Regions from separate parts of the Nitratidesulfovibrio sp. genome, predicted to be linked through region 2. Evidence: predicted binding sites of a transcription regulator. Region 2 holds the regulator's gene; the other holds the start of a gene.
The links. Region 2 encodes sigma-54, which starts transcription at its own class of promoters, with help from an activator protein. Its sites were predicted from a motif close to CTGGCACGGNNNNTGCTT; they were not measured.

Region 1 (11,795 bases), on a different contig from region 2:
CTGCCGTGCCGTGATCCAGCGCCCCGACACGGTGGGCTGACCGCGCGCCTACACGGGGGCCGAGGACATGAACATGCGCAGCAACTGCAGCGTCAGCGCAAAGCCCAGCCCCAGCAGCGGCCCTATGGCCAGCGCCGTGCGCGACCAGGGCAGCCGGTGGGCGTACTTGACCCCCACGAAAGTACATACCACGAACCACAGCGACCCCACCACAGGCCCCACCAGCGGCACCACGCTGAGCACCGTGGGCGCCGCGCTGTACGAGATGACCCGCACGGTGGTGGGCAGGTCGGCAGCGCGCGGTTCCACCAGCCGGATCATGAAGTGGTACAGGCCGGACAGCACGGCCAGTTGCAGCAGCAGGGTAAAGGGCGAGATCAGCAGGGTCATGGGCAGGCTCATGTCGTGGGTGACGCTGCCCATCCAGGCGTGCAACTGCGGGTCTTCGATGAAGCCGCCGAAGGCGCGCATGCTCATGAGATACCACAGCCGTTCGGTGAGCGCCTGAAAGATGCCGATCAGCAGGTAGAACGCCACCGGCCGCTTCAGCGAACCCGATGAGCGCACCCCGGAGAAGAAGCGCGGCGCCGCCATCATCACCCGCAGGATGGTCTGGTACAGGCCGGGGAAGAAGCCCACCCGGTCCAGGTTTTCCCACGGCACCTCGCTGCGGGCAGAGGCGGCCCACGGCGGCAGGGGGGCGTCCCGTTCGCCGGGGTGCCCGCCGTCGCGCGGGGGGAAGGGATCGCCGTGATTGCCGGTGTTCCGCGCGCCGGGGTGGCCGCTGGGGCTTCCGTCCCGGTCGTTGCCCATGCCGTCACTGGCGCCATGGTGGGTGTCGCGGTCATCGTTGCCGGGCCGCTTGCCGGATTCGGACTGCTTGCGCCAGCGGTCCCCCACCGAGGCCACGGCGTCCCAGATGTCGCGGGGCGAGCCGGTGCGGCGCTGGCCGTCTGCGGAGCCGCCGCGTCCGGCCTGGGAGGCATGGGTTCCATGATCGTCGTCATGGGCGGGGGCACTGTCGCGACCGGGGATTACCGCGCCGGGCGGCAGCGGATCGTCGCCGGGGCGGGAAAGATCGGTGCGCCCGTGGGCGTTGCGGGCATCGGTCGTGTCCGGATCGGAGAGCTCCGCAGGGGGGGAATGCTGCGCGGTGGGGCCGGAAACGGGGCGGGGCTCGCCCACGTGGTCGTGCTCTTCGGCGTGGTCGTAGTCCGAGCCGGTCAGGCCCTGCACGCCAGATGCGCCAGACGCGTCGGATTCGCCGGGCGTCGAGGCTGGCGGGGTGGCCGAGGGGCCGCGGCGAAACGCGGCGGGAAGGTCATCGTCTTCCTCGTGTCCCGTGGCTGGCCCGGCATGGGGCGAGCCGCCGGGCGCGACATCGTCGGGCACAATAGTACGGGGCGCGACTTCTCCCGGCGCGCGGCGTGGGGCCGCGTCCATTGCCTGCGTGGCCTGCCCGTCGGGGGAGGCGCCCGGGGCAGCATCGGGAGCCAGGGCGCGAAAGCGGAAACGGTGACGGCACTTGGGACAGGTGGCGATGGCGGCCGAGGACGGAATCTTGCTGCTGTCGATGCTCCGTTCGAACTGGCATTCCGGGCAGCGTATAATCATGGGAAATCCTTTGCTTCCTTGCATATGCCCAGTGTAGGGCATCGGGCAGCGCAAATCAAGGTTGGCGCCTTTGCGTGTCGTCCCGCACGGGGCCGACGGGCGCGGTACCGCCGGTTTGCCGCCAACTCGCCAAGGGCGAAGACGGGGCACCCCGCTCAGGGGGACAGGGGCAGGCGCAGGGCCAGATGGCGGCGCGTGCCTGCCTTCGGGGCAGGCCTTTCCGCGTCGTTGGCGTTCGCCGGTTCGCTGTCGGCGGGCACCAGCCCGGCAGCGACGAACAGGCGGCGGGGCAGGGCCGGGTATTCCGTGCTCAGCCGGTGCAGCCCGCCCGAAGGCGGGGGGGCCGCATGGCCGGTGCCCGCCGCGTCGAATACCCGCAGGCGCTCGGCCAGCGCGTCCCGGTCCTTGGCGGTCCAGCTCAGGTGGTCGATCCAGGCGTCGGCCAGCAGGCAGGTGTGGCCGTGCACCCCCACCACCTGCTCGTGCACCGCACCCCGAAAGCATACCCCAGGCATGCGGCGGAACAGCCGCAATTGCACGTCGGGCCACAGGCCGTACCCCACGCGCAGGTGGTCCGCGTCGGGGTAGGCGGTGGCGCGGGGCAACAGCCAGGCCCCGGTGCCGGGCACGGCCATCAGGCGGGGCAGCAGCGCCCAGGCGCTGGGCGCCAGCCTCTCGTCGGCGTCGAGGTACAGGCACCATGCGGTGGTCAGCAGTTCCAGCATGGCATTGCGCTGGGCGGAAAAATCGCCCCCCAGCGGACGCACCGCCTGGCGGAGCGGCACGGGGCACAGGGGGACCGGGTCGAAAGCGGGCGGCGCGCCATCCCAGATCACGGCCATTTCGCGTACCCAGCCGGGCACCTGGGCGAAAAAGGCAGGCAGGTCCGGCTCGTCGGGGTGCAGGATGGCCCCCACGCCCAGGTCGGGAGCGGGTGTGGAGGATGCGGGTATGGAGGGCACGGTGCTTTCGTGCCGGGTGGTCGGGGCCGGGGGCAGGTCCACGGACAGATGCGGAGGCAACTGCACGGGCACGCACCCGGCGAACAGGCGCCGCCAGCGGTGCAGTGCCCCGGCCTCGGCATCCGGCAGGAACGGGTTGGGGAACAGGGTGGCGGTTTCCGGCGTTATGCCGGTGGCCCGCAACAGCAGCAGCAGCGCCCACGGCGAGGTGTCGGCCAGCAGGCGCGGGGTGTTCGGCATGGACGTGGGGCAGGCGAAGGCCTTCAGCCGTCCGCTGGCCAGCGCGGCGCGCAACCGGTCCGGCGCAAGGTCGCACAGGGTCAGGCGCGGCACGGTGCCCGGCGTGGCCTGTCCGGCTGCGGTCAGGGCCGCCAGGAGGGCGGCAAGGGCCTCGGGCAGGGTGCCGTCGCCGGTGCCCAACAGCACCAGGTGCGGTCGCCCGCTACGCAGCGCAAGGCGCACCGCCTTGTCCGCCGCCTGCCGGAGGACATCCGCATCGGGTGCGGGCAGGTCGGAAACGTTGCCCACCGGTTTTTCCGGTCCGGTGCCGCCCAGCCGGAATCCCATGACCATGGCGGTATACGCGGCCAGCAGGGAGTCGGCGGCGTCGGGGCGGTGCGTGTCACCATGTGCACCCGCCGGGGGCGTGCCGGGCGCGCCGCTCACGGGGCCTCCCCGTTCGTCACTTCCGGCGGGCACACTTCGTCATACAACGTTTCCAGCGCGCGGGCCTGCATGTCGGCGTCGAACAGCGCGGCGGCCTTGCGCCGTCCCGCCTCGCCCATGCGCCGGGCGGTACCGGGGTGGCGCAAGAGGTGCAGCACGGCCCCGGCGTAGTCGTCCGCCGTTTCGGCCACCAGCCCGGTGACCCCATGCTCCACCAGTTCCAGTTGGGCGTTGTCGCGCAGGCCGGGGCAGGGGTGGGTAACCACCGGCAGTCCGGCGGCCATGGCCTCTGCTATGGCCAGCCCGAAGCTTTCGCCGGTGTCGTTGGCGTGGGCCAGCAGGGAAAGCTGGTTGAAGAAACCGGCAAGTTCCGCATCGTCGTGCAGCGGCGGCAGAAAGCGCACGTTGTCCGTCAGGCCGTGCTCGCGCACGTAGCGTTCCGCGTCCGGGGTGCCGCCGACGACGTCGTAGCGGAAGTGGGGCATCTCGCGGCGCAGCACGGGCAGGATGTGCAGGGCCAGTGGCGACCACTTGCCGGGGTCTGGCCGGGACAGGCGGCCCAGCACGGGGCGGGTGTAGTCGCGATCGGCGGGCGGCGGGGTCAGCCGGGCGAACAGGGCGGTGTCCACGGGGTTGTACAGCACCCGCCAGCGCGGGGGCTCGGCGGCGATGCCGTGCACGCGGGCGAAGCGTTCTGCGCAGAAGCGCGAGACGAACAGGGTGACGTCGATGAGCTGCCCCGACAGGGAGGGGTCGTGCCGTCCGAAGACGTTGGTTTCCACGATGGCGGGCAGGCGCCGAGGCGCGTCAGCGCCCGTGGGGAGAAGACGCGCGTCAGCGCCCGCGCCCGGAGAGCGCGCGGCGGCAGGTGCCTGACGGAAGGCCGTGCGCAGGGGGCGCAGCAGTTCCGGCTGGGGCCAGCCCGCACGGTGCACGTGCACGATGTGGGGGAGAAAGCGGGCGGCCACGCTGCCCAGGTCGCCGCCGATGAAGGTGGTTACCCCGGCCTCGCGCAGGGGCGCGGCGCGGGGGCCGTCGGCGGGGCTCCACACCGCGCGCTGAAAACGGGCCGGGTCCAGCCGGGTCAGCAGCAACTGCATGACCTTTTCGGTGCCGCCAAGCCCCAGCGAAGAAACCACGTGCAACACCCGACGCCGCGCGAAAGGCTCCGGCGGGTCGGAATGGCCCGGCAAGGCGGCTCCGGTGGGGCCGTTGGCGTGGGGTGCGGCGGTGACCATGGGCCGTGTTCTAGCCCAGCGGGGCGGGCATGGGAAGGGTGTCTGCCGCCCGGCGTTCGCCCTAGCCCTGCGCGAACTTGCGATACAGGTTGGCTGCGGCCATGCGGCTGGGGGCAAATCCCTTCGTCTGCGGGGCATCGGGAGCAACGGGGGCACCGGGTGCGTCCGGCGCGTCTGGGGCTGCCGGGCCATCGGCGGTATTGTCAGGGGCCGTGGGCGGTACGCCCGCCGCCATCGCCGCTGTGTGTGGCGCCGGGACGACGGGGGCGGCTGCCTGCGCGGCCTGCTCCGTCACGGCTAGCTGGGCTGGCTGGGCCGGGCTCACGAGGGTGGTCGCCTGCGGCACGGCATCACCCGCCGGGGCCTGCTGGCCGTAGGCCTGGGCATGGGCGCGACCGAACTGCGCGGGCTTGCCCAGCGGCGGCATGTGCGCGGTGGGCAGCGGCACGCGCGAAGGCGCGGCGTTGGCGGGCGTGCGGTTGGCCGCCATGCTGGCCCCCACGGCCATGGCCTCCGGGGTGTTGACGATCTGGCCGTAGGCGCCGCGCAGGCCGGACAGGATCTTGATCACCTCGTCGATGAACGCCACGTCCATCTTCAGGTTGGCGTTGAGCAGGCGGGTGGAGCAGTAGAAGTACAGCTTGTGCAGGTTCTGCGCCAGTTCGCCGCCCTTTTCCAGGTTCAGGCTGGCGTCCAGTTCATTGACGATGTCCAGGGCCTTGGAGATCAGGATGCCCTTGCCCGCGTAGTCGCGTTCGGCGATCTTTTCCTTGGCCTGGTTCAGGAACTTGATGGCCCCGTCATACAGCAGGAGCAACAGTTCGCCCTGGGTGGTCGTGGTGACCTGGGTCTGAAGGTAGGCGTGTGCGGCCTTCTGCATTGCATTCTCCCGGTGTATGCGCCCGCGCGCCTGTGCGGTGAGTGTGTCGCGGGTTGTGGTCGTTCCCCGCGCCGTGGCGGGGGGTGTTCGTCTGGGGCATGGCCGCTCGGGGCGGGCACCCTGATTGTCCCGGTCGTGGTGGCCGCCGTGGCTACGAAGACGTTGAAGTGGACAACGACTTGATTTGGCTTTCCACCGACTTGCCGAGCGCATCGTAGCGGGCCAGGGTGGCCTCCAGCCGCGAATAGCGCAGCCGTTCGCGCCGTTCCCACTGGGTGACGCGGTCCACTTCCTTGTCGATCTTGGTCTGTATGTCGTCCATGATCTCCTGGTAATTGTCTTCCAGGATCTTCAGCGCGCCGTCGCTGCCCAACATGTCTTCAAGCTGGCTGCTGAGTCCGCTCAGCTTGCCTTCCTTGATGCGCATGCGGCTCGAATAGCTGCCCTGCGACAGGTTGTCTATTTGCAGCGCCAGGCCTCGGGCGTCGCCTTCCATGGCGGTGATCTGCTTGTTCGCGTTGTCGACGTTGGCGCGCTTGCCGCCGATGAAGGCGTTGACGATGTTGCCCGAGGCATCCACGTCGTAGGTCACGTCGTAGATGCCCGCCTTGGTCACGCCCTTGACGTGCGAGTAGTAGCTGAAGTCGGACGAGTCGGACTGGGGCTGCCCGCTGGCGGCGAACAATTCGGCCACGGCCTCGGGATTTTCGCGCAACGCCCGGTCCAGGGAGGGCAGGCCGTCCCCCAGGTCTTCTTCCCGGATTTCCAGAAGGCCCGAAGTGGGGCTGTTGGAGTCGGCAATGGTCATGATGCCGATGTGCGACAGCGACGAATAGACGTCGCCGCGCAGCAGGTTGCCGTCCTTGTACTGGTATTCGAAGCCGGCGGCCTTGTCCGCCGTGGCCATCTTGAGCTGGGTGGCCAGCAACTGCACGCCGTAGTTGCCGGTCAGGACGGAACCCTTTTGCATGGAGTACAGCGACGAGGCATCGTCGGGGCTGTCCACGTCCTTGGAACTGTTGACGGCGGTCAGTTCCTTGATCTTCGTCCGCACCGCGTTCATGGCATCGACGAAGCCGACGACGTTTTCCTTGATTTTCTCGATGTCGGTGACCACCGAAATCTGCGAGGTGCCCACGTCCCGCAGCGTGATGGTCATGCCTTCCACGGCGCCGGTCAGCGTGTTGGAGTTCGATTCCAGCCAGGTGGTGGCGGGCCAGCCGTTGACCCGGTACTGGGCATTCTGGTTGGCTTGCACGGTCCAGTTGGCGGCCGTACTGGGAAGTCCGGTGACGGTGGTGCCCGCCCCTACCGACAGCGTGGCGTTGGACCCCATGTCCATGCCCCGGAACTGGAAGGTGTAGCCGGTGCCGTTCTGCACCAGCATGGCCTTTACCCCGGGGTTCTGGGGGTCGTTGTTGATCATGTTCTTGAGCCCGTCGATGGTGGTGCCGCTGGGCACCGTGATCGAGCGGGTCTTGCCCATGTAGGTGTAGACGAACTGCTGGTCGCTGCCGGAGTCGTTGACCTTGGTCTTCTTGTCGGCGAAGGCGGTGTTGTAGGTCCAGATGGAACTGGACGCCAGTTGCCCCACCTCTATCTTGTAGGTGCCTTCAAGGACGCTGGAATCGGTGGTGGCGCTGGCCACGGTTTCGTTGGAACTGGACGGCGTCTTCACCATGAATTTTTCCATGGTGTTCATGGAGTCCACGATGTCCTTGAGCGTGGCGATTTCCGTGCGCAACTCGCCAAAGGCATCCTGGCGTTTCTGCCAGTCTGCCTTCCACAGGGTAAGGCGCTTTTGCGGAATCTGCTCGATGGACTTCAACTGGTCGATGACCTTGGTGAAGTCCGTGCCGTTGCCGAGCCCGGAAAAGTATACGCCGCCGGATGCCAGTTCAACCATGATGCACCTCTTCGCCGGAAGAAATTTCCCGATGGGGGTCTCCCGCCGTGAGGGTGCAAGGCCGGTGCCAGAGTGGCACCGCCTGCTCCCTCGCAAACCTTATCGGCGGGTGAGCGGAGGGCTTTAGGTTGGGGGCGTGGCGTGTGGGCTCGGAGGCCGGGAAAGGACGGGGCGAGAGCCAGGGGCGCGGCTACGGGGGCGGGGAAGGAGGGCATTCGCGGGTCGTCCCGGCGGCCCCATCAGGAAATCGGGAAGGGCGCTGCGGCGTGATGTGCCGGGGGGCAAACCCGCCTGACGGCAGAGGGGACGGAGCGTATTATGCGTCGGCGAGCGGGGCTGTTGTCAGCCGGGCCAGTGCCAGCCGGGCCTGTTCCGGGTCCATGCCGCGCGCGGCGGCCATTGCGGGCAGGTTTTCTTCCGCGTCGCAGGGGCGCACGTACAGCGGTTGCACGTCATCGGGGCCGTAGGTGGCCGTGGCGGCCAGGGGCAGCAGCAGGGCGGGGGCGGGGTGGTCGAACCGGCTGGGCAGAAAGCAGGCCCCCGGCAACAGCGCGGCCAATGCCGGGGCAAGGACGGCGCGGTTGCGGGTGACCCCGCTGCCCATCAGGTAGACGGCGGGGGCCGCATCGAATCGGGCCGCCGCCGATTTGCCCTCGGCGTGTTCTGTGTTTGGCTGAAGCGCCACTATTCGGGCCACGGCGGCGTCAGTATCGCATCCGGCCGCCGCCGATTTGCCCTCGGCGTGTTCTATGTTTGGCTGAAGCGCCACTATTCGGGCCACGGCGGCGTCAGTATCGCATCCGGCCGCCGCCGATTTGCCCTCGGCGTGTTCTATGTTTGGCTGAAGCGCCACTATTCGGGCCACGGCGGCGTCAAGCGTTGCCGCCTCCACCGGGGTCAGGGCTTCGGGCAGGCGGGGGGGCGTGGCGGCGGCAGTGTCCGGAGCAGCGTCCGGGGCGACGTCGGGGGCGCCGGTGCTGGCGACGTCCAGCGTCTCGCCGGGCATGCGGAAGGCCTGCATGTGCACCAGCCCGCGCCGGGCGTGGGTCAGCACCCACAGCACCGCCCCGCGCGGCAGCAGCGGACCGCAGGCCAGCAGTTGCGTGTACGATAACCCGGCCTGCCGCGCCCCCAGCGCGCGGGCCATGCCCGCCGCCGTGGACAGCACCAGGCGCAGCCCGGTGAAGCTGCCGGGGCCCTGCACGCAGGCGATGCGCCGCACGTCACTCAGCGAAAGGCGCATCCGCGCGAAGGCGTCGGCCAGGGCCGGGGCCAGCAGTTCCGTACCCTGCGAGGGTACGTGCCATTCCTGCGCGAACAGGGCTTCGCCGTCGCGCAGGGCGGCGGCCTGCACGCGCGATTCCGCCGCGTTCAGGGCCAGGGTGATGCCCCCCGCGCCGTGCTGGGCGCAGGCCCCTATGGGGCCAGTGGGTCCAGTGGGTGCGGTCGGGTCGGGGGCCACGACTCGCCCCGCCGTCGGGGGCACCTGGGTCATTGCAGGTTCCGCACGATGTCGTTGTAGGTGGCCAGCAGCATCAGGGCCAGCAGGAAGGCCAGGCCGATGCGGCTGGTCACCTCGCGCAGGCGGGCATTGACCGGGCGGCGCATGACCATTTCCATGGTTAGGAAGATGATGTGCCCGCCGTCCAGCACGGGTATGGGCAGCAGGTTCAGCAGCCCCAGGTTGATGCTGATCAGCGCGGTGAGGGCCAGCACGCTGTCCAGCCCCTGGCGCGACTGTTCGCTGACCATCTGGGCGATCATGATGGGGCCGCCCACCGAATCCAGCGGCACCACCCGCTCGAAGATCTTCTGCACGCTCTGGCCGGTGATGACGATCATTCGCCAGGTCTGGTCCAGCCCGGCCTTCATGGCCGAGGTGCCGTCCAGCGGCAGGGACACGGTGCGGCCGGATGCCTGGATGCCGATGAGCCAGGTGTGCTCGTCCTCGCCGAAGATGGTCTTGCGGCTGCGCACCTCGGGCTGGACGTTCAGGGTCAGGGCCGTGCCGTTGCGGTCGATGGCGATGGCCAGTTCGCGGCCCTCGCTGGCCACGATGGACCCGGCCACATCGTCCCACCACTGCACGGGCTTGCCGCCGATGGACAGGATGCGGTCACCGGGGGCCACGCCCGCGATGGCGGCGGGGCTTTCCGGCTGCACCCGGCCAACTTCCGGGGCCAGTTGGAACTGCCCGTGCGCCCAGAACAGCCCCCAGTAGATGAACCACGCCAGCAGCAGGTTGAATACCGGCCCGGCGGCAATGACCAGCAGCCGCTGCCACGCCGGGCGCAGGGTGAAGCTGTGGCGTTTTTCGAAGCCCTCTGGCAGTTCCGCGTCATCGCTTTCGCCCACCAGCGACACGTAGCCGCCCAGCGGCACCAGCGACAGCCGGTAGTCGGTCTGGCCGCCGCGCCAGCCGAACAGGCGCGGGCCAAAGCCCAGCGAAAAGGTCTGCACGCCGATGCCGAACAGCCGTGCTATCAGGAAATGCCCGAGTTCGTGGAAGAATATCAGGCCGCCAAGGACCAGGAGGACCGAAAGGAAGCTGCTCATGCGTTACCCGTTCCTTGCGTGCCGACCGCGTCTGCCCAGTGGCGCACGCGGCGGCGGGTTGCGGCGTCGAGCGCCTCTATGTGGTCGATGTCGTGCATCGGCATGTATATCTCTGCATTGGCGCGAGCCACCGCGCCTGCCGGATCGGTGTCTGCCGCTCCGGTGGTGTCTGCCGGTTTGGCCTGATGGGCGTCCAGCGCCCGTTCGATGAGCGCGGGAATGTCCATGAACCCGATGCACCCGTGCAGGAAAAGCTCTACTGCTGCCTCGTTGGCGGCGTTGAGCACCACGGGCAGGCCCGCCCCGCCGGGTGTGCGCGCCTCGCTCGCAAGCGCGCGTCGCGCCAGCGCAAGGCACGGGAAAGAGGATAAGTCGGGGGCCTCGAAGGTCAAGCTGCCCGCCCGCACCAGGTCCAGCGGAGCCACCCCGGTGTCCACGCAGTGCGGCCAGGCCATGCAGTAGGCAATGGCAATGCGCATGTCCGGCGTGCCCAGATGGGCGATCTGCGAGCCGTCGGCGTATTCCACCAGCGAATGCACGATGGACTGCGGGTGCACCACCACCTCGATGGCGTCCGGGGCCACCCCGTACAGGTGGTAGGCCTCGATGACCTCCAGCCCCTTGTTCATCAGCGTTGCGGAATCGATGGTGATCTTTGCGCCCATGGACCAGTTGGGATGATTCAGGGCCTGCTCGCGGGTGACCGTGGACAGGAAGGCCCGGTCGCGCCCCCGGAACGGGCCGCCCGACGCGGTAAGAATGATCCGGCGCACGACATCGGGCGCCTGCCCCCCGCCCCGCAAGGCGTCGTGCACGCGCAGGGCCTGGAACACGGCGTTGTGTTCCGAATCCACGGGCAGCACCACCGCGCCCGTTTCCGTACAAATCTGCCTGATGAGCGCGCCCGCCAGCACCAGCGATTCCTTGTTGGCGAGGCAGATCACCTTGCCCGCTTGCGCCGCCGCCACCGTGGCCCGCAGCCCGGCGGCCCCCACCTGGGCGGACAGCACCGTGGAGGCGTCCGGCAGGGCGGCCAGCGTGGCGTACCCTGCCGGCCCCACGTGGATGTCCGGCGCGTACCCGGAGGGCAGCAGCGCGCGCAGTTCTGCCGCGCCCGCCTCGTCCAGCACGCCGAGGTGCGCGGGGCGGTGGCGGGTGGCCTGTTCGGCCAGCAGGCGCACGTTGCGCGCACCGGCCAGCGCGGCAACACGGAGCAGGCCGGGATGCGCCTCGATGACCTTCAGCGCGCTGGTGCCGATGGAGCCGGTGCTGCCCAGCAGGGCCACCGTGCGCGGCGCATGGTCTTCCCAGGCCCGGTCCGGCATGCGCGAAATGTAGCGGATCATGCCCGTGTTCTTCCCTTTCCGCCGTATGCTGGCGGGGCTAAACCTGCGGGGTCTGGAAGCCCTGCGCCGCAAGCTCGCGGCCAAGCGTGGTCATGAGGTCGAACAGCAGGCGGATGTCGGCCTCGGAGGTGCGGTGATTGGCCACGCACAGGCGCACCCCGGCCCGACCGCGCACCATGGCCGGGGTCAGGAACCCTTCGCCCGATGCCTCCAGCCGTTCCAACAGGCGCACCTGCAAGCGGTCCACCTGTTCCTCGGTCCAGCCATCGCCCTGCGGCACGTAGCGCGCGCAGGCGATGGACAGTTGCACCGGGGCCAGCACCCGCCATTCCGGCGAGGCGGCGCACAGGTCGCGGAAGAGCCGGGCCAGTTCCATGTTGCGCGTCACGATGCGCCGCAGCCGCTCGCGCCCGTAGGTGCGGAAGGCAAACCACACCTTCAGCGCGCGGTTGGCGCGGCTGAGGATGAAGGTGGTGTTCTTGAGGTCGTGCGGATTCTCCTCGCCCAGGTACGAGGCGCGCGCCCGGAACGTGGCAATCTGCTGCGCCCTGCTGCGGAACAGGGTCACCCCGCATTCCAGCGGGATGAAGAACCATTTGTGCGGGTCCACGCAAATGGAGTCCGCCC
Region 2 (11,795 bases):
CGCACGCTCGGTGGTGTCGACCAGGATGACCTTCTGGCCAGCCACGGAGGTCACCACTTCGGGGGCCTTCAGGCCGAACTTGCCGAGGACGAAGTCGGTTTCAGGGGTGCAGGCGCCCTGCGCGACGGGCTTGGCTTCGATGCCGCGCTTGGTCATCAGGTCGGCAACGCCGATGGCGGCGATGATGGAGTCGGTATCGGGGTTCATGTGACCAAGGACAAGAGCTGCCATGTCGGTTTTCCTCCGTTGCATGTGGCATTGGGGTTTGGTGCTGCGAGTAGCTCGCATGCTGCTGCGAAATTGTTTGTGCCAAATAGCACAAACATTCCCGGCTGCCAAGTACCCCCGGCACCCGCACGGTCAATTTCCGGTGACGAATGCGAATCAGATGAACGAAGCTGCCGACGCGGCCAGCAAGGCCAGCGCGAAGGCCACATAGGCCCGGCGCAGGCGCAGCGCCAGCATGCCGCCCATGGCGCCCACGAACCACACATGGCCCCAGGCTATGCCGGGAACAGCCGGAAGGTGCCCGATATAGTTGGACATGAGTTCGATAGTTCCCACAAGCACAAGCAGGCACACGCAAAACAGGCCAAGGTTCAGCGCGAACAGCTCGCCCAGCGAACGCACCATGATGCGCCACAGGGGCGAATCGCCCTTGCCGGGGTGCTCGGCCACCCTGCCCCAGTGCAGAAGGTCGGTGTACTGCTGGTTGCGCCAGCGGCGGTGCAGGTATTCCACGTGCGCACCGGCAAGGGCGGCGGGCAGCGCGAGCAGCATGGGAATGGCAAGCTGACCGGCGGATTCAAGGCCGAAGTGCCCGGCCACGCTCAGGGCCAGCAGCAGCGAAATGATGGAGTTGGGGGGGATGTAGGTACCGGCGGGAAACAGGTCGAGCCAGAACAGCTCGAGAAAGATGGCGATGTGCATGGAAAGCCCCCACTCGCCGGTCATGACGGCCCACAAGAAGCCGATGGCGAGCGGGCGTTCCAGAAAGCCCAGATTCAGCGCGAAACGCAGCAGCGAAAAAACGGCAAAAAAAAAGCGATGGGCAGCGCCAGGGTGAGCACGGGCAGGAATTCCGTCATGACCACCCCTTTATCTGCACCGGGTCGTTGGGTACGCAGCGAAAATCCAGGGACACGGAGTGGCGGCTGAAGAAACGCAGGCAGGCCTCGTCGTCGTCGGAAACGGAAACATGGGCGCACAGCTGCTTTTTGCCGGGGGTGTAGTGCAGGTTGCCGACGTTCAGGGTGCCCATGCCCACTCCGGTATCGAAGGCGCGGCGGGCGTCTGCGCACGTGGCGAAGAGCACGAGCGTGTCGTGCCCGTCGTCGGTGCGCCCGGTACAGTACTGGGCCAGGGCGTCCACCCGGACGAAGTGCACCTCTACCCGACCGGGGATGGCCAGTGAAACGATCTGCTGTTGCAGGTCGTCGGCGGCCAGCGCGTCGTTGGCCACCAGAAGGCGTCGTGCCCCGGTGTAGGGCAGCCACGCCTCGATGATCTGGCCGTGCACCAGGCGGTTGTCGATGCGGAACCAGAGCATGGCCCTACCCGTTCTTGACCCGGCTGCGCAGCAGTTCGCCTGCCGCCACGATACCCTTGGTGCCGGCGTCACGCGCATCGCGCGAGAGAGCGGCCAGGTCGCCATCCCGCCCGGCGAACACCTTGAGCAGCATGGGCAGGTTGACGCCGGTCAGCACTTCCACGTTGCCCTTGCCCAGCAGGGCCAGGCTGAGGTTGGTGGGGGTGCCGCCGAACATGTCGGTAAGGATCATCACCCCGCGCCCGGTATCCAGACGCTTCACCGCCTCGTTCAGGCGTTTCACCGTCTCATCCACTTCCAGCGAGACGTCCACGCTGATGGAGGCGCAATCCTGCACCGGGCCAAGGATGAATTCGGCGGCGCGCAGCAGCGCCGCGCCGTAGTCGGCGTGGGTCACCAGAATCACGCCGATGCGCGGTTCTGCGGCGGCCTGCCCGTCTCCGGGTTGGCCGACCTTGCTCGGGCCGCCCTGGCCTTGGCCCTTGCGGGGCTGCCCTGCTTGATGCTGTTCGGTGGTGGACATGCTGTTGCGTTCAGGCCGTGCCTGATGTGGTTGGGGCAAGGTGAGGACGGCATGCCGTCCGGCGAAGCCCGTGGCAGCGCCCTGTCAACATGACGCGGGCCGGATACGGGCGGATATGGCTCCCACGGGCGACCATAGGCCATCACGGGCAGCCACGGCAGAACCGTCAGAATCGTCAGAATCGGGCGAACCCGCCACGAAAAACCGGTGGCGGTGCCACTTCGATGACCACACCGGCACCGGATACCAGGCAGACTGACCTTATGCGAACCGATGCGACCCTACTCGACCCGATGAGCCCCGCTGAGCCTGAACGCGGCTGATGCCCTCCGGTCCGGTCGGTCAGCCCAGTTCCATGTGGCGGTGCTCCATGGATACGGCATAATCAGATTTTTTCAAGGCACGAAGCAGGGCCTCTGCCACCGAGACAGAGCGGTGCCGCCCCCCGGTGCACCCGATGGCGATGGTCAGGCGGTATCGCCCTTCCGCCTCGTACTGGGGCAGCAGAAAGTGCAAAAAGTCCAGAAGTTTCGCCAGAAAGACATCGCCGTGGCCCGCTTCCAGCACGTATTTGGCCACCGGCTCGTCCAGGCCGGACAAGGGGCGCAAATCGGGCACGAAATAGGGGTTGGGCAGAAAGCGCAGGTCGAACACCAGGTCCGCGTCGGCGGGCACGCCGTACTTGAACCCGAAGGTGACGACGTTGATGCGCAGCGAGCGGATGCGTCCCTGGATGGAACTCCACTTCTTCTGGATGACCCGGCGCAGGTCGTGGATGGAATAGCTGGAGGTGTCCACCACGAAGTCGGCGGTTTCGCGCACCGGGGCAAGGCGCAGCCGCTCCTGATCAAGGGCCTGTTCCAGCCCCATGCCTTCGCTTTCCAGCGGGTGCGGGCGGCGGGTGGTGGCATAGCGCCGGTTTAGTACTGCGGGGTTGGCCTCTATGAACACCACGGCCGGGCGCACGCCCATGCCCTGCAAGCGTTCCAGGGTTTTTTCCAGATTGCGGACGAAGTTGCTTTCGCGCAGGTCCATGCCCAGCACCAACCCCTGATAGTGGGCCAGCGCCTCCCGGTTCAGGATGGTGACCATCTGCGGGGCAAGGGATGCGGGCAGGCCGTCCACCGTGAAGTAGCGCAGGTCTTCCAGCACGTTGAGTACCGTGCTCTTGCCCGCGCCGGACAACCCGGTGACGATGATGACGGGAAAGTTGGCGGTGACCACGGGGCTTCCCGCATCCGCAGCCTTGACGGGGGTGCCGGACGCGGCGCCGGAGGCTGTACCAGGTACGGCGACAGACGCCGCCGGAGCGGGGGGCGTATCGGACGGCGTGGCCTTTGTGGGCATGGCGGACTCCTCGGACGGCCCGTGCCGGGTGCCGTTTCAGGGGCGCGATGGGTGCGCGACAACTGCGAGTGGGAGGTGCGCGGTACGGTCAGGCAGTGGGGCGGTGGCCCCGCCCTGCTCCGTCGCTCCGGACCTGCCGCGCGTCAGGTGGTGCGCGTCACGTCGTACGCATGAGGGCCGTGAAGGCCTCGCCGTCCTGCGCGTCGATCATGGCGCGGCGGAACTGCGGATCCTTCAGCAGGCGGGAGATGTGGGCCAGGATGCGCAAATGCATGCCCGCCACCTGTTCCGGTGCCAGTACCAGGAAAAAGAGGTGACAGGGTTTCATGTCCAGCGCGTCGAAGTCGATGCCCGGCACGCTGCGCCCCACGGCCACCACGATGTCGTTGATGTTCACCAGCTTGCCGTGGGGTATGGCCACCCCGTCGCCGATGCCGGTGGTGCCCAGCGACTCGCGGTCCTGCAACACGCCCAGCGCAACGGCGGCATCCACTTCGGGATGCCGCCGCACCACGGCCTGCACGAGTTCCGCCAGCACCTCTTTCTTGGTGCTGGCGGAGAGCTCGGACAGGATCAGATCATCTTGAAGATACTCCGAAAGCCTCATGTATGGTGCCTAGACGACCGGATCGATAAGGCCGAAATCGCCGTTGCGACGCCGGTAGATGATGTTGACGCGTTCCACTTCGGCGTTCAGGAACACCAGGAACTCGTTGTCGCCCTGGTCAAGCTGCATGGCTGCCTCGTCCACGTGCATGGGCTTGGGGGCGAAGTGGTCGGTACCGGTGATGGTTCGCTCCTCGCCTTCGCCCACGGTGCCGAAGGTGAACACGTCAATGCCCTTGCCCAGCTTGCCCAACTTGTCGGACTGGACGGAACGGCGGCGGTCCTTCAGCTTTTCCATCTGCTTGCGCAGCTGGGATTCCAGCTTTTCCAGCACCAGGTCGATGGTGGCGTACATGTCTTCGGACTGTTCGACGGCGGAGAAGGTAAAGCCGTCGCCAGCCATCTGCACTTCCGCCTTGTGACGGAACTTGTCGACGGAAAGGTTCACCTGCATTTCCAGGGCGGATTTGCCGACGAACCGGCCAAGCTTTTCAAGACGACGGCGGGCGTACTTCTTCAGGTGGTCGGAGGGTTCGAAATTCTTGAAGGTGAAGGCGATGTTCATACGCTCCTCCTGTGGTGAGAGGGGGAAAGCGGCGCGCGGCACGCACGCTGGGTGCGGTTGCCGGGTGCGCCGCAGAAGACGGATGCCGCCACGCGCATGGTCTGGCGCGGGCCTCGGACCGTCAGAACAGCTCCTTCCGCTTGGAAGAGGAGGGAATGTCCATGGCAGTACGATACTTCGCAACGGTCCGGCGGGCAATATTGACTTTGAGCTGTTCCTTCAAAATTTCGCCGATGCGCTCGTCGCTCAGGGGGTCGTGCGGGTCTTCGCCGCTGATCAGCTTCTTGATCAGGGCCTTGACGCTTTCGGAACCCACCTGGCTGCCGTCGTCCAGATCCAGCGCGCTGTTGAAGAAAAACTTCAACTCCATGATGCCGTGCGGTGTGGCCACGTACTTGCTGGTGGTGATGCGGCTGACGGTGGATTCGTGCATGCCGATGTCGTCGGCGATATCCTTGAGGATGAGCGGTTTCAGGCGCGAAACCCCGTCCTCGAAAAAGCCGCGCTGATACTTCACGATGGATTCCACAACCTTGTACAGCGTGCGTTGGCGCTGGTACAGGCTCTTGATGAGCCACGAGGCAGAGCGCATCTTTTCCTGGAAATATTCGCGTTCGCCCGCGGATGCGGCCGCTGCGGCGGACCGCTCGTACATGGTGCTCAGTTGCAGGTGCGGCAGGCCGTCCTCGTTGAGCATGATGATGAAATCGTCGTCGTACTTGTAGACGTACACGTCGGGGCTGACGAACTGGGGGTCGCCGCCGCCGTAGCTGGCGCCGGGCATGGGGTCCAGGGTCTGGATGAGGTCCAGGTACTCCTTCAGGTCCTCCATGGTCAGGCGGAACTTGCGCAAGAGCGGCTTGTAGCGGCGCTTTTCCAGATCTTCCAGGTGGTCGCGCACCAGTTCCACAAGCACCCTGTCGCGCGTGTAGCCCAGCATCTCGATCTGCACCAGCAGGCATTCCTGCGCCGTGCGCGCGGACACTCCCACGGGGTCGAAGCGCTGCACGGCATGCAGCACGGGCTCCACCTCGGCTGGGGCCACGCCCGCCATTTCGGCGATGTCGTCCACCGTGGCATGCAGGTAGCCCGAGGAAGCGATGTTGCCGATGATCACCTCGCCGATGTCCTTCTGGCGCTCGGTAAGCGAGGACAGGCGCAACTGCCACATCAGGTGCCCTTCAAGCGAGGGCTTGGCGGCGTAGCGGGCCTCGAACGAGGTCATCTCCTCGGGCATTTCCGATTCGCGCACCGTGGACTGGCGGCTGGTGCTGGCAAAGTCGCCCAGGTAATCTTCCCAGTCGGCATCGCGTGCGATTTCGCGGTCGTAGGCAACGTCGGCAGCTGCGGTGGCGGCTTCGCGCGGGTCGGGCACCTCGACCTGGGGCGCCTCGTCCTGGGCTTCCTCCAGAAACGGGTTTTCCAGCATCTCCTGCTGCACCGTCTCGACAAGCTCCAGTCGCGAAAGCTGCAACAGCCGGATGGCCTGTTGCAGTTGCGGCGTCATCACCAGCTGCTGGGTGAGCTTGAGCTGTTGCCTGAGTTCCAATGCCATGCGTGGGCAACCCCTATGACCCTGCGTCGAGACCGTATGGCCCTGCGCCGGGATCCTGTAACCTTGCGTTGAGGCCGAACGAGATGACGACGCGACGAGGTGCGCGACGGCAAGCAAGAAACGGCCCACTGTGGAAATGTGTTCCCTTCCCCAAGAGGTTAGGGAAACCATGCCATAGAAGCAAGAAGTATGCAACCGCTGTCGCCAACACGTCGCAAACCATCGGCGGCCCCTTGCGCCCCCTGTCCGCAATCGCCTGTCGAAGGCGCTGCCTCCAACGGACACGGCGCCCCCGCAAATGCGGAAGGCGCCGTGAACATGGAAGGGGTGGCCCCTTGCGCATTTGCCTGGCAGGACGTGAAACCGGCAGTCGTTACAGCGAAAAGCCTTCGCCCAGATACACATCCCGCGCGCGCGGATTGTCCACGATATGAGCTGGGGTGCCTTCCAGTATCACCTCGCCCTGGTGCACCAGATAGGCCCTGTCGCAAATGTGCAGGGTTTCCCGCACGTTGTGGTCGGAAATGAGCACCCCGATGCCCCGGTTGCGCAGGCCGGTGATGAGCTGCTGGATGTCGTCCACGGCCAGCGGGTCGATGCCCGCGAACGGTTCGTCCAGCAGGATGAACTTGGGCTCGCGGATCATGGACCGGGCGATCTCCAGCCGTCGTCGTTCGCCGCCGGAAAGATGCAGGGCCACGGAATCGGCCAGGTGGGTGATGCCGAAGTCCTCCAGCAGCATGTCGCTGCGTTCCTTCTGCTGCGCCCTGGAAAGCCCGGTGTGTTCGAGAATCATCTGAAGGTTCTGGCGCACGGTGAGCCGACGGAAGATGGAGCTTTCCTGCGGCAGGTAGCTCAGTCCCACCCGTGCCCGTTCGTGCAGGGGCCAGTCGGCGATGTCGCGGCCATCAAGCTCGACCCGTCCCGATGTCGGCTTGATGATGCCGATGAGCATGTAGAACGTGGTGGTCTTGCCCGCGCCGTTGGGGCCAAGCAGCCCCACGGTCTCGCCCTGGGTCACCGTCAGCGATACGCCGCGCACCACCTCGCGCTGGCCGAACTGTTTGTGCAGGTCCTCGCCGCGCAGCATCGAGCTCACTGGGCAGCCCCCTTGGAGGTGGCATCGCCCGTGGAGGCGTCCCTGGTGTCGTTGACGTCCTTGGGGTCCTTGGAAGCGGGCTTGGCGTCCTTGCCGTTATCCCTGGATTCGCCAAGGGGGTTCACGTCGCCGGACGAGGTGAACACCGCCTGCACCCGCTTGGTGGAGGTGCCGCGCACTTCGCTGCGGTTCTCGCGGGTGTAGAAGGTGATGATGTCGCCCTTGATGCTGTTCTCGCCCTCGTGCAGCACGGGGTTGCCTTCCATGACCAGCACGGCGTTGTCCACGGTGTAGGTGGCCTTCTCGCATTCGCCGGTACGGGTATCGCGCTTCATGCGCACGTTGCGCTCGGCCACCATGCGGTCGATCTCGCCCGCGTCCATCCCACCTGGGCCACCCGCCCCCGTCCCGCCAGAAGCGCCCGAAGTGCCCGAAGTGCCAGACGCTTCCGCACCCTGCCCTGCCCCTGCCTTGCCGGACTTGGCCGCCTTCTTGCGAAGGTGCAGGGTAATCTTTTCGGCCCACATCTCGAAGTCGGGCCGCTGGACGTACACATCACCCTCGAAGACCACTACCTGGCCCTTGGCGTCGTACTGCATGCGGTCGGACTTGACGGCGGTGGGCACGTCACGACGCACCTCGGTGGCCGATTTGGCGTCAGCCGCCACGGCGGGGGCCGAAAAGGTCAACAGCAGCGCCACGCACAGCGCGGAGCGGATGCCGGTATGTCTCATTGCCTGTTCTCCTGCTTGGTTGGCTTGGATGCGCCCGCGTCCCGCCGCGCGGCCTTGGGGGCCGCTGACTTCTTGTCCGGTGACGTTTGGTCGGATGACTTCTTGTCCGGCGACTTCTTGCCCGACGACTTCTTGTCCGGCACCTTCTGCGCGGTCTTCTTTTGCGCGGCGGCCTTTTTCTGCGGGGGAGTGGGGGCGGCTGCCTTGCGGGCGTCCTGCGCCTGTCCGGTCCTGACCGAAGTCGCCCTGGTGGTCGCGGCCTTGTCCGTAGCGGGCTCGCCGTTCACGCCGCCCGAACGAGGAACAAGCAGCATGGACACGCCGTCGCTGCCGCGCAGCACGTCGCTGGCCATGTCCCATTCCAGCCTAGTGGCGTTGCCCGAAAGGCTCTGCCCCTCTATGCGGGCGCCTTCGGGAAAATACATGGTCCGGCTGGTGCCGTTGTACACCATAAGCCTGGCAAACAGTTCATGGCGGTCGTGGGTGGCATGCACATCGTCCCACATGCGCATCATCTGTATCTGCTGCTGCACTTCGCCCTTCCTGGCCACGATGCGCAGCTGCCTGCCGCCGTCCATCTGGTAGACAAGGTCGGGCCTGTCCACGTCGATGGCGTTGTTGCTCTGGCGCAACTGGGCCCAAGTGGCCTTCAGCCGCCACAGTTCAATGCCCTTTTCGCCCTGCACCAGCTCGATACCCTTCATGGCCACACCCACCGCCTCTTCCAGCGTGGTGGCATCGGTAACGCCGCCGGAAATGGCCGATTCCAGCGCCTGGCGCATTCCGCCCTGCCAGCGCCACGCGGCGGCCCCGCCGACAAGCAGTGCCACCAGCAGCAGGATCAACAGCGTACGGCGTCTCATGCCTGCTCCGGCCAGCTTTCCAGCATGCGGTCCAGCACCCCCTGCTCCACCAGCAGAAAGCGGATGGCTTCGCGCACGGCACCGTGACCGCCGTTGGTGGTGGTCACGTAGCGGGCCAGGGCCTTGACCTCTGGCTGGGCGTTGGCCACGGCCATGGGCAGGCCCACCAGCTTCAGCGGACCGAAGTCCACCCAGTCGTCGCCAAGGTAGGCCACCTGCGACCATTCAAGGTCATACTTGCGGCGAATGGAGTCGATGCATTCCGACTTGTGCAGGAAGCCCGCGTGGTAGTCCTCTATGCCAAGGCTGCGGATGCGCGCCTCGACCGCGCCGGAGGCAAGCCCGGTAATCACCGCAACGGTGATGCCAGCGGCCTGCGCCAGCTTGATGCCCAGCCCGTCCTGCACGTTGAAGCGCTTGGTCACCCGGCCTTCGTCGTCATAGTACAGGCCGCCGTCGGTCATCACGCCGTCCACGTCCAGCACCAGCAGCGAGATGGACCGGGCCAGGTCTTCAGCTCGCATGGGGCAGACTCCAGAGGGCGGCAAAATCGCGCAGCAGCGGGGCCAACCTGTCCAGCGGCCAGCTATTGGGGCCGTCGCACAGGGCGTGGTCGGGGTCGGGGTGGGTTTCCAGGAACACCCCGTCGACCCCGGCGGCCACGGCTGCCCGGGACAGCATGGGCACGAAGCGGCGGTCGCCGTCGGACGAGGTGCCCTTGCCGCCGGGCAACTGCACCGAGTGGGTGGCGTCGAACACCACCGGCACGCCGAAGCCCTGCATGATGGGCAACGAACGGAAGTCAACCACCAGATTGTTGTACCCGAAGCTGGCCCCGCGTTCCGTCAGAAGGATGCGGTTGTTGCCGGTGGAGCGCAGCTTGTCGAGCGCCGGGGCCATGTCCCACGGGGCCACGAACTGCCCCTTCTTGACGTTGACCACCCGGCCCGTCTGGGCGGCGGCCAGCAACAGGGTGGTCTGGCGGCACAGGAAGGCGGGAATCTGGAGCACGTCGGCCACTTCGGCCACGGGCCGGGCCTGTTCCGGCTCGTGGATGTCGGTGACCACGGGCAGGCCGGTTTCCTGCTTGATGCGGGCCAGCCATTCCATGCCGCGCGCAAGTCCGGGGCCGCGAAAGCCGTCCAGCGACGTGCGGTTGGCCTTGTCCCACGAGCTTTTGAACACGACGAACAGCCCGGCGGCCTCGGCCGCCTCGCGCACGGCATGGGCGGTGTCCAGGGCCAGTTCCAGGCTTTCCAGGGCGCATGGCCCGGCGAAAATGAACCGGCGCGCCTTCAGGCGCTCGTACAGGGCGTCCGGCGTCATGCCGCCGGATGTGGCCGGGGCGACCGGTGATTCGGGGGCCGGGGTGGTGCTGGGTGATTCGGGATGCATGGTTCTCCGTGGCGGATGAGGGCGCGGTGCCCCGGCCGCATGCGGCACGTGTGGTCGCATATGGCGCGCGCGGGCGGTGCGCTTCGAAAATATGCAGTGTGGCTGCGGGCGGTGCGGGACGAAAAGGGCGCGTCCCCCCCCCTGCCCCGCCGGACGCTTTTACCATCAGTCGGCGGCTTTCGCCACATCGGTTTGCCGATGGTCCGGCGAAAGGCGGACGCTTTCAGGGAAAGACCGGCGATGACCACGCAAGAGGCAAACGCTTGCCACGCAGACACGTAACATTGCGACGCAATGCCGCCTCGTCAAGGGATACCGGAAAAAAGGGATACGGAAAAAACAGGCGCACGGGGCACGACACCGCGTGCGTCCCGCCCTATCCACGCCGTCCCCCGCCGACGCCCCACGGACGGCAACGCGCCTTCCGCGGGGAAGGCGCGTTGCGTCATATCCGTGATGTGCGTGCCAGCGGCGGGCTACTTGCCCTTCTTGCCGCCCTGGGCTTCCTTCTTGGCCGCCTTGATGAACTCGCGGAACAAGGGGTGCGGGCGCATGGGGTTGGACTTGAACTCGGGGTGGAACTGGCAGCCCAGGAACCACGGATGGTCGGGCAGTTCCACGATTTCCACCAGTTCGCCGTCGGGCGAAAGGCCGCTGAACACCAGGCCCTTTTCGGCCATGGCCTCGAAGTAGGCCTTGTTGAATTCGAAGCGGTGACGGTGGCGTTCGTCCACGCGTTCGGCGCCGTAGGCGTCCCACGCCTTGGTGCCGGGCACCACCACGCAGGGGTACGCGCCAAGGCGCAGGGTGCCGCCCTTGTCGCTGGAGGCGTCGCGGCGCTCCACCGCGCCCTTGCGGAAGTCGTACCACTCGGTCATCAGGTAGATGACCTTATTGTCGGTAAGCTCGTTGAATTCTTCGGAGTTGGCGTCAGCCAGCCCCAGCACGTTGCGGGCGTATTCGATGACCGCGCACTGCATGCCAAGGCAGATGCCGAAGAAGGGAATCTTGTGCTCGCGCGCGTGGCGGATGGAGCGGATCTTGCCTTCCACGCCACGATGCCCGAAGCCGCCCGGCACCAGAATGCCGTCGCACCCGGCCAGCTTTTCGGCCACGTTGGCCTCGGTGATCTCTTCCGAGTTCACGTAGCGCAGGTTCACCTTTACCTTGTTGGCCACGCCGCCGTGGATCAGCGCCTCGTGCAGGCTCTTGTACGCTTCCTTGAGGTCCACGTACTTGCCCACGATGCCGATGGTCACCTGCCCTTCCGGGTGCGAGCAGGTGTGGATCAGCGTCTCCCACGACTCGAGGTTGGCGTTCTTGGCGGGCAGGCGCAGCATGATGGCGATCTTCTGGTCGAAGCCTTCTTCGTAGAAGCGCAGCGGCACCTCGTAAATGTTGTCCACGTCCACCGACGAGAACACGGCGTCCTGGTCCACGTCGCAGAACAGGGCGATCTTGCGCTTGAGGTCGACGCTGATGGCCTTTTCGCAACGGCACAGGATGATGTCCGGCTGGATGCCGATGGAGCGCAGTTCCTTGACGCTGTGCTGGGTGGG

Region 1: fliD (flagellar filament capping protein FliD) is a predicted target of sigma-54. The motif match lies at 7,320-7,337, and genes of this name have one in related genera.

Annotation. Positions count from the first base shown of each region.
Region 1 is NZ_JBDXXH010000013.1:39,270-51,064, reverse strand. It holds gene ABWO17_RS16495 (YIP1 family protein) at 49-1,614, opposite strand; gene ABWO17_RS16490 (glycosyltransferase family protein) at 1,770-3,242, opposite strand; gene ABWO17_RS16485 (glycosyltransferase family 4 protein) at 3,239-4,480, opposite strand; gene fliS (flagellar export chaperone FliS) at 4,542-5,360, opposite strand; gene fliD (flagellar filament capping protein FliD) at 5,512-7,266, opposite strand; gene tsaB (tRNA (adenosine(37)-N6)-threonylcarbamoyltransferase complex dimerization subunit type 1 TsaB) at 7,583-8,761, opposite strand; gene rseP (RIP metalloprotease RseP) at 8,758-9,822, opposite strand; gene dxr (1-deoxy-D-xylulose-5-phosphate reductoisomerase) at 9,819-11,168, opposite strand; gene ABWO17_RS16455 (pyridoxal phosphate-dependent decarboxylase family protein) at 11,206-11,795, opposite strand, start outside.
Region 2 is NZ_JBDXXH010000002.1:646,432-658,226, forward strand. It holds gene ABWO17_RS05830 (manganese-dependent inorganic pyrophosphatase) at 1-231, opposite strand, end outside; gene ABWO17_RS05835 (PTS sugar transporter subunit IIC) at 385-1,080, opposite strand; gene ABWO17_RS05840 (PTS sugar transporter subunit IIB) at 1,085-1,549, opposite strand; gene ABWO17_RS05845 (PTS sugar transporter subunit IIA) at 1,554-2,072, opposite strand; gene rapZ (RNase adapter RapZ) at 2,415-3,296, opposite strand; gene ABWO17_RS05855 (PTS sugar transporter subunit IIA) at 3,577-4,026, opposite strand; gene hpf (ribosome hibernation-promoting factor, HPF/YfiA family) at 4,036-4,590, opposite strand; gene rpoN (RNA polymerase factor sigma-54) at 4,712-6,145, opposite strand; gene lptB (LPS export ABC transporter ATP-binding protein) at 6,519-7,235, opposite strand; gene ABWO17_RS05875 (LptA/OstA family protein) at 7,241-7,978, opposite strand; gene lptC (LPS export ABC transporter periplasmic protein LptC) at 7,975-8,841, opposite strand; gene ABWO17_RS05885 (KdsC family phosphatase) at 8,838-9,365, opposite strand; gene kdsA (3-deoxy-8-phosphooctulonate synthase) at 9,355-10,167, opposite strand; gene pyrG (CTP synthase) at 10,713-11,795, opposite strand, start outside.